Regions from separate parts of the Marinobacter halotolerans genome, predicted to be linked through region 1. Evidence: predicted binding sites of a transcription regulator. Region 1 holds the regulator's gene; the other holds the start of a gene.
What was found. The regulator LexA, encoded in region 1, represses DNA repair genes until DNA is damaged. The targets are predictions, from matches to a motif close to CTGTNTNNNNANACAG.
Positions count from the first base shown of each region.

Region 2: a site for LexA is predicted at 1,381-1,396, ahead of recN (DNA repair protein RecN). Genes of this name have one in related genera too.

Region 1 is NZ_VMHP01000002.1:397,684-401,100, forward strand. It holds gene FPL19_RS12130 (amidoligase family protein) at 1-844, opposite strand, end outside; gene lexA (transcriptional repressor LexA) at 1,039-1,650, shown strand; gene FPL19_RS12140 (cell division inhibitor SulA) at 1,705-2,124, shown strand; gene FPL19_RS12145 (hypothetical protein) at 2,160-2,420, opposite strand; gene FPL19_RS12150 (DUF6586 family protein) at 2,468-2,944, opposite strand; gene FPL19_RS12155 (DUF1329 domain-containing protein) at 3,137-3,417, shown strand, end outside.
Region 2 is NZ_VMHP01000001.1:929,843-933,259, reverse strand. It holds gene recN (DNA repair protein RecN) at 1-1,352, opposite strand, end outside; gene grpE (nucleotide exchange factor GrpE) at 1,596-2,198, shown strand; gene dnaK (molecular chaperone DnaK) at 2,319-3,417, shown strand, end outside.

The sequences.
Region 1 (3,417 bases):
GCTGTTCCAGTACAACCCAGTCGTTCCACACTGTCGAGAAGTGCCAGAGCGGGTTGTCAATATCGCAGTCTGGCAGCCGATAGTGCAGCGTGGGCCGGCTCTTGATGCGCGGATCATCAACATAGCGGGCCAGCAGTTCCCGATCAATATGAGCAAACAGTGGCAGCAGGTCCAATGCCTTGTTCCGGGTCGGATTGTGATGAAGGTAATCCTCCATCAGCTGCTTCATATCCGGCGCGTAGTCATAGTCAATCAGCAGATCAATGTAGGCGCTGCTCCACGGCTCTATATAGGTAGTGAGCTTGCGGCTGATGTCCAGCTGATGGCGTGCTTTCAGCCAGTCATAGAGCGCCGCAAACCCTCGCAGGTAACGTAGCAGCGTGGTTGCTTCCAGGTCCGGCAATTCCGGGTTCAGCTGAAGACCGAAGGCATAATAGATGGCCTCGCGGCTGCCCAGGGCGCCGGCTTCCCGCAGCCGGTCGCAGAGCGTCTCGATTCGTTCCACTTCGCTGAATGGCAGCGGCGGGGTGATAATTTCCAGCGGGACGATCTTTTCCGCCGCGGCATCTATCACACTCATGGCGTGACCGCCCAGTTCGCGGACGGATTCCGGCAGACGGCTATCCTGAAGGTCGAGATCCTTGATGGGGTCGGAATCCAGCTCAATGAGGAAGGCGCCCAGATCCGTTTTGACCTCTGAGACATAGCGGTTGACCTGTTGGCTCTGGCCCTCAAGGAGCCTGGTGCACAGAACAACCAACTCCTCATAGCCCAGCCCCGAAAGCTCGACTTCTATCCCCACCTTTCTTTCCGAGCCGTCTTTTGTCTTCAGAATATCCGGCATCTTACATCTGTTAGCCACAATCTCGCCTCTTGGAAAACCTGAACAAACCATAACACACCCATATGACCGGGGCGTGTAGACAGCTGATTGGCATGGGTCCCGGAAAAAATCGGTCACCCGGCTTTACACTGGATGAAACACTGTATATAGTCATTTTACTGTATATAAAAACAGGCACCTTCTGGGGCAAATCAATGAAACTGACAGCAAGGCAATCACAGGTACTGGACATCATCCGCCAGTCCATTGGTGAAACCGGATATCCGCCCACCCGCGCAGAAATAGCAGCGCAGCTGGGATTCCGTTCGGCCAACGCGGCGGAGGAGCATCTCCGGGCACTGGCACGCAAGGGCGCTATCGAAATGGTACCCGGCGCCAGTCGCGGCATCCGCCTGCCGGAGGAAGAGGAAGACCTGGGCCTGCCGGTTATTGGTCAGGTTGCAGCGGGTAGCCCCATCCTCGCCCAGGAACATATCGAAGATCATTGCACGGTTCGCCCCGAGTTCTTTTCACCGTCAGCGGACTATCTGCTTCGCGTTCGCGGTATGAGCATGAAGGACATCGGCATACTGGACGGTGACCTGCTCGCAGTTCACCGCACTCAGGACGTCCATAACGGGCAGGTAGTTGTGGCCCGGGTAGGTGAGGATGAAGTCACCGTGAAACGTTTCCGCAAGGAAGGGACAAAAGTCCTTCTGATTGCAGAGAACGACGAGTTTGATCCCATAGAAGTGGATCTGACAGAGCAGGAACTGTTTATCGAAGGGCTTGGTGTGGGTGTTATCCGGCGGTCGGATTTCCACTAGGTTCGTTTGAAACAACAGTCTCAAGAATCGGTTGAAAGGCACGTGAGGCACATCATGGAACAACTCAGCTTTAATCAGAACCTGGCGTATGCCAATGCGGCTGCCAATCCCTCACAGGCGATCGGGAACGTAACCGAGATTATCCTGCCTGAAGGTCAGGTTGAAAACTTCCAGCTGTTGCTGCCGATGCTGACGCAACTGAACCAGGAAAAGCGGTGGCTGGCCTGGATTGACCCGCCCCAGAGTCTCGTCAGCAAATGGCAGAAGATGCGCGGCATTGTGGCCGGAGAGCTGCTGGTATTGCGCTCGACACCGGAACATCCGGCTGGGGAGTTGGCGGAGCGGGCGCTAAGCGCAGGTACCTGCCACGCGGTGATCATGTGGACCCGCAAGTTGGGCCGCAAGTCCCTGGCGGCTCTTGAGCAGGCGTCCGCGCAAGGCAACAGTCACGGGGTTGTGCTGCGCCAGCGCTAGACCTTCGCACCGCTGCTGGGTGCCAGTGACGGGTATCAGTGAAGGGTATAGGAGGGCTGGACGTTCATGGCGTCCTGTTCCTCGTCCTCGAAATCAATGTCGTGGCTGATATCGCCAGCAGCTTCAATGCCGGCTGCAATCATTGCCTTGGCAACCGCCATATCCCGCTCTTCCATCATTTCCTTTGCTTCTGTGGAAAACGATATCTTGACCAGCGGTGCGCTGTCGTCGTCAACGCGACGCAGGGCATAGTCGCCGTTGCTCAGTTGTACAATTTCGAAAAATGAAGGTGACATGTAAATAACCTTTCAGTGCGTTGCCCTGGAGTGGCGTTGCGATGGATTTACCATTCGCTGTGCCGTTCCTCGAGGGCGTCAGTAAATTGTTTCAGTTCCGCCAGTGCCTGCTTCAGGGCATTGGATGAGCGGTCAGGCCCGGTGTCGGCCGCGACCGCGATAATATTTTCATCGCTGATCGTTTTTTTCGGTGCTGGTGGGCGTGTCTGGTAGCGCTCAAGCTGATCCAGGTACTGCCACCAGTTCGACGCGCCTGCTGACAGCGCTTCGAGTTCGGCAATTTCGGAAGTATCGTTGCCAAGCAGGGCGCGCAGGGCGCCCAGATTTTCCGGCTCGGCATTTTTTTCCTGATACATCCTGGCAACCATCACCAGCAGCAGCTGGCGAGAGCGCAACGCCAGTTCCACCGCCCCCTGCCAATGAGCCTCCTGTACCGGAACGCCATCTGAACGGTCCCGCTGGGCGAGCAAGGTTCTGGCAAGGAAAACTTTCTGGGAAATCAACGAATGCCACTGCGATGCCATCAGGAACCTGCCGGTAGGACTTTCAGGGTGAACTGACCACTTTCAGAATTAGCGACCATCTTACCATTTATCGCATAAAAATTCTTCTGTTCCAGTGAATCCGCCCTGGTGACAATAAAAAACAAACAGGCACTTGAAACGGTCGTTTGAATTTGGCAAAAAGGGAGCCGGATTTCAGGTGAGGGTTAGAGAATGCAGACTTATATAGTGGCAGGATTTGCAGCGTTGTTGATGGGCTTGTCCGGTATTGTCCAGGGCAAGGTGTCAGAGCAGGAGGCAGCGCGGCTGGGAAAAGATCTGACGCCAGTTGGCGCGATACGTGATGCCAATGACGCCGGAGTCATACCGAGCTGGGAAGGCGGGCTGTCAGAGCCGCCCGCAAACTGGCAGCGGGGTGATGTAGAGGTCAATCCGTTCCCTGAGGACAAACCACTGTTTGTGATCACCGATGACAATCTGCATCTTTACCGGGA
Region 2 (3,417 bases), on a different contig from region 1:
GATGTCTGGGCAACAACAACCTGAATCGCCAGGCTGATGCGCGACAGCTCACCACCAGAAGCAACTTTCGCCAGCGGTCGTGCCGGCTGGCCGGGGTTGGCGCTGACCAGAAATTCGATTTCTTCACTACCGTGGGCGGCCGGCTGATTGTCCTTGTTGCGGCTCAGGTGAGTGACAAACTGCACCGAGGGCATGCTCAGCTGGGATAGCTCTTCAGCGATGCGCTGATCAAGGTTGGCTGCCGCCGCCTGCCGCGCTTCCGACAGTTCGCCCGCCAGCCTGTCGAACTCTGCCCGCTGCGCTTCCAGTTCCGCTTCCAGTTTTTCAACGCTGCCTTCTCCGTCGTCCAGTGACGCCAGTTCATCGGTCAGTGACTGGTGCAGTTCCGGCAGGTTTTCCGGCGCAATCCGGTGTTTTCTCGCCATCTGGTAAATCGCACTCAGGCGTTCGTCCACCTCCGCCAGCCTTGCCGGGTCGGCATCGTAGTCGTCCACAAAGTGGCGCAGATTGTCGCCGGCTTCGCTGATCTGGATCTGAGCTTCGTTCAGCATCTGGATGGTATCTGCCAGGGCTGGCACCTCTACGGGAAGTTGTTCCAGCTGCTGTAGCGCCTGGCGAACCAGTGCCGCGGCGCTGGTGTCATCTTCGGTGCATAACATGGTCGCGTTGTGGCAGTTGTGCAGTACCGCTTCGGCGTGGCTGAGTTGTGACTGTTCTTCCTCGAGGGTTTGCTGTTCGTTTTCTTCCAGCGCCAGCCGGTCCAGTTCCTCGACCTGATAGCGCAGCAACTGAATTCTGGCTTCAGCCTCGTCGGCGTTCTGCTGGCGTTCGTGAAGGCGCAGTCGGGTGCTGCTCCAGGTTTTCCAGGCCTGACGGGTGCTTTCGGCCAGGGTTTCAGCGCCGGCGAATTCGTCCAGCAATTTACGGTGGGTGTCTTTCCGCAACAGGGACTGGTGCTGATGCTGGCTGTGAATGTCCATCAGGGTGCTGCCCAGGTCTTTCAGGTGCGTAAGCGGGCAGGGCTGACCGTTGATGTAGGCCCGCGAGCGACCGTCCTTGCTGATCACCCGGCGCAGGATGCAGTCGTTTTCGTCGTCCAGCTCGTGCTCTTCCAGCCATTGGCGGGCTTCGGCAATTCGCGATACGTCGAAGGTGGCGGTGATATCGGCTCGCTTGGCACCATGACGAACCGCACCCGCGTCGGCACGCCCACCCATTGCCAGCCCCAGAGCATCCAGCACGATCGACTTGCCTGCGCCGGTTTCGCCGGTCAGTGCGGTCATGCCGTGGTTGAACTGCAATTCCACCCGCTCTGCGATGGCGTAATTGGATACGGTGAGCTGTGTGAGCATGTGATTGACCTCCGCCCGATGCTAACTACTGGTCGTGTATACAGTACATGTGAATATATACAGTGTTTTTCAGGTTTGCAAATTTAGGGGTCAATTTGTGAAGGAATGAATCTCCTAAAGGTTGAAACCAGAGATAGGGGCCCCATATCGGTTCGCAAACGGTTTTCCCCTGTCCTATTTGCGCAGGGTTCACAGTTATTGCGGCGGGCCGGTTGCCCGCCGATTGAACATTCAGGAGTAGCCATGAGCGCTGACGAGAATCGCAACGAGCAGGTTGACGAAGAGCTGAACGAAGCGGCGGAAGCCGCAGCCGAAGATCAAACCGATGCAGAGGCGGAGAAAAAGGGAGCCGGCAGTGAAGTGGAAGCGCTTCAGGCCAAGGTTGCTGAGTATCAGGAGCAGATGCTTCGCTCCCAGGCCGAAATGCAGAACGTTCGGCGCCGCTCTGAAATTGATGTGGAGAAAGCGCACAAGTTCGCGCTGGAAAAGTTTGTGAAAGAACTTCTGCCTGTTGCCGACAGCCTCGAAAAAGCGGTGGAAAGCACCGAGGGTCATGAGGAAGCAGGGGAAGTGGTTGCCAATATTCGCGAAGGCGTCGAGATGACGCTGACCCTTTTCATGAACAGCCTGAAAAAGTTCAACGTCAAGCAGCTGGACCCGGTGGGCGAGCCGTTTGACCCCCAGCAGCACGAAGCCATGTCGATGGTGTCTGCGCCTGATGCCGAGCCCAACAGCGTGGTGGTCGTGGTGCAGAAGGGCTACACCCTGAACGATCGCCTGGTGCGTCCGGCGATGGTGGTGATTGCAAAAGCCGAGAATGGTCCAAAAGTTGACGAACAGGCTTGAAAAGCTGACTAACGCGCCAATATAGCCATTAAACGGCGGCGCACCGGAATTCCGAGAAATCCCGGAAACGCTTAAGGCCAAGCAGGAATTGAACTGAACAGACGAATTGGAGTGGTTTAGATGAGTAAAATTATTGGTATCGACCTGGGAACGACAAACTCCTGTGTAGCCATCATGGATGGCGACAAGGTCAAGGTTATTGAAAACGCCGAGGGTGATCGCACGACCCCGTCCATTGTGGCGTATACCGAAGACGGTGAAACGCTGGTAGGGCAATCTGCCAAGCGCCAGGCGGTCACCAACCCGAACAACACCCTTTACGCCATCAAGCGTCTGATCGGTCGTCGCTTTGAAGACGACGTGGTCCAGAAAGACATCAAGATGGTGCCCTACAAGATCGCCAAGGCCGACAACGGCGATGCGTGGGTCGAAGTGAAGGGCGAGAAGATGGCGCCGCCGCAGGTGTCTGCGGAAATCATCAAGAAGATGAAGAAGACCGCAGAAGATTATCTGGGCGAGAAAGTCACCGAAGCGGTCATCACCGTTCCGGCCTACTTTAACGATAGCCAGCGTCAGGCCACCAAAGACGCGGGCAAGATCGCCGGTCTGGATGTGAAGCGCATCATCAACGAGCCGACTGCAGCTGCCCTTGCCTATGGCCTGGACAAGAAAAGCGGCGATCGCACCGTAGCCGTATATGACCTGGGCGGTGGTACCTTCGACATCTCCATCATCGAAATTGCCGATGTTGACGGCGAGCACCAGTTCGAAGTGCTGGCGACCAACGGTGACACGTTCCTTGGTGGTGAAGACTTCGACATGAAGCTGATCGAATATCTGGCTGATCAGTTCAAGAAAGACAGCGGCATTGACCTGCGCGGCGATTCACTGGCCATGCAGCGCCTGAAAGAAGCGGCCGAGAAAGCCAAAATCGAGCTTTCCAGCAGCCAGCAGACTGACGTGAATCTGCCCTATGTAACGGCAGATGCCAGCGGTCCCAAGCACATGAATGTGAAAGTGACCCGCGCCAAGCTGGAGTCGCTGGTGGAAGATCTGGTCGAGCGCAGTCTGGCGCCGTGCCGCACCGCGCTGGAAGATTCCGGTGCCAAGATCGGTGAAATCGACGAGGTTATCCTGGTCGGCGGTCAGACCCGCATGCCGATGGTTCAGGAGAAGGTGAAGAACTTCTTCGGTAAAGAAGCACGTAAAGACGTGAACC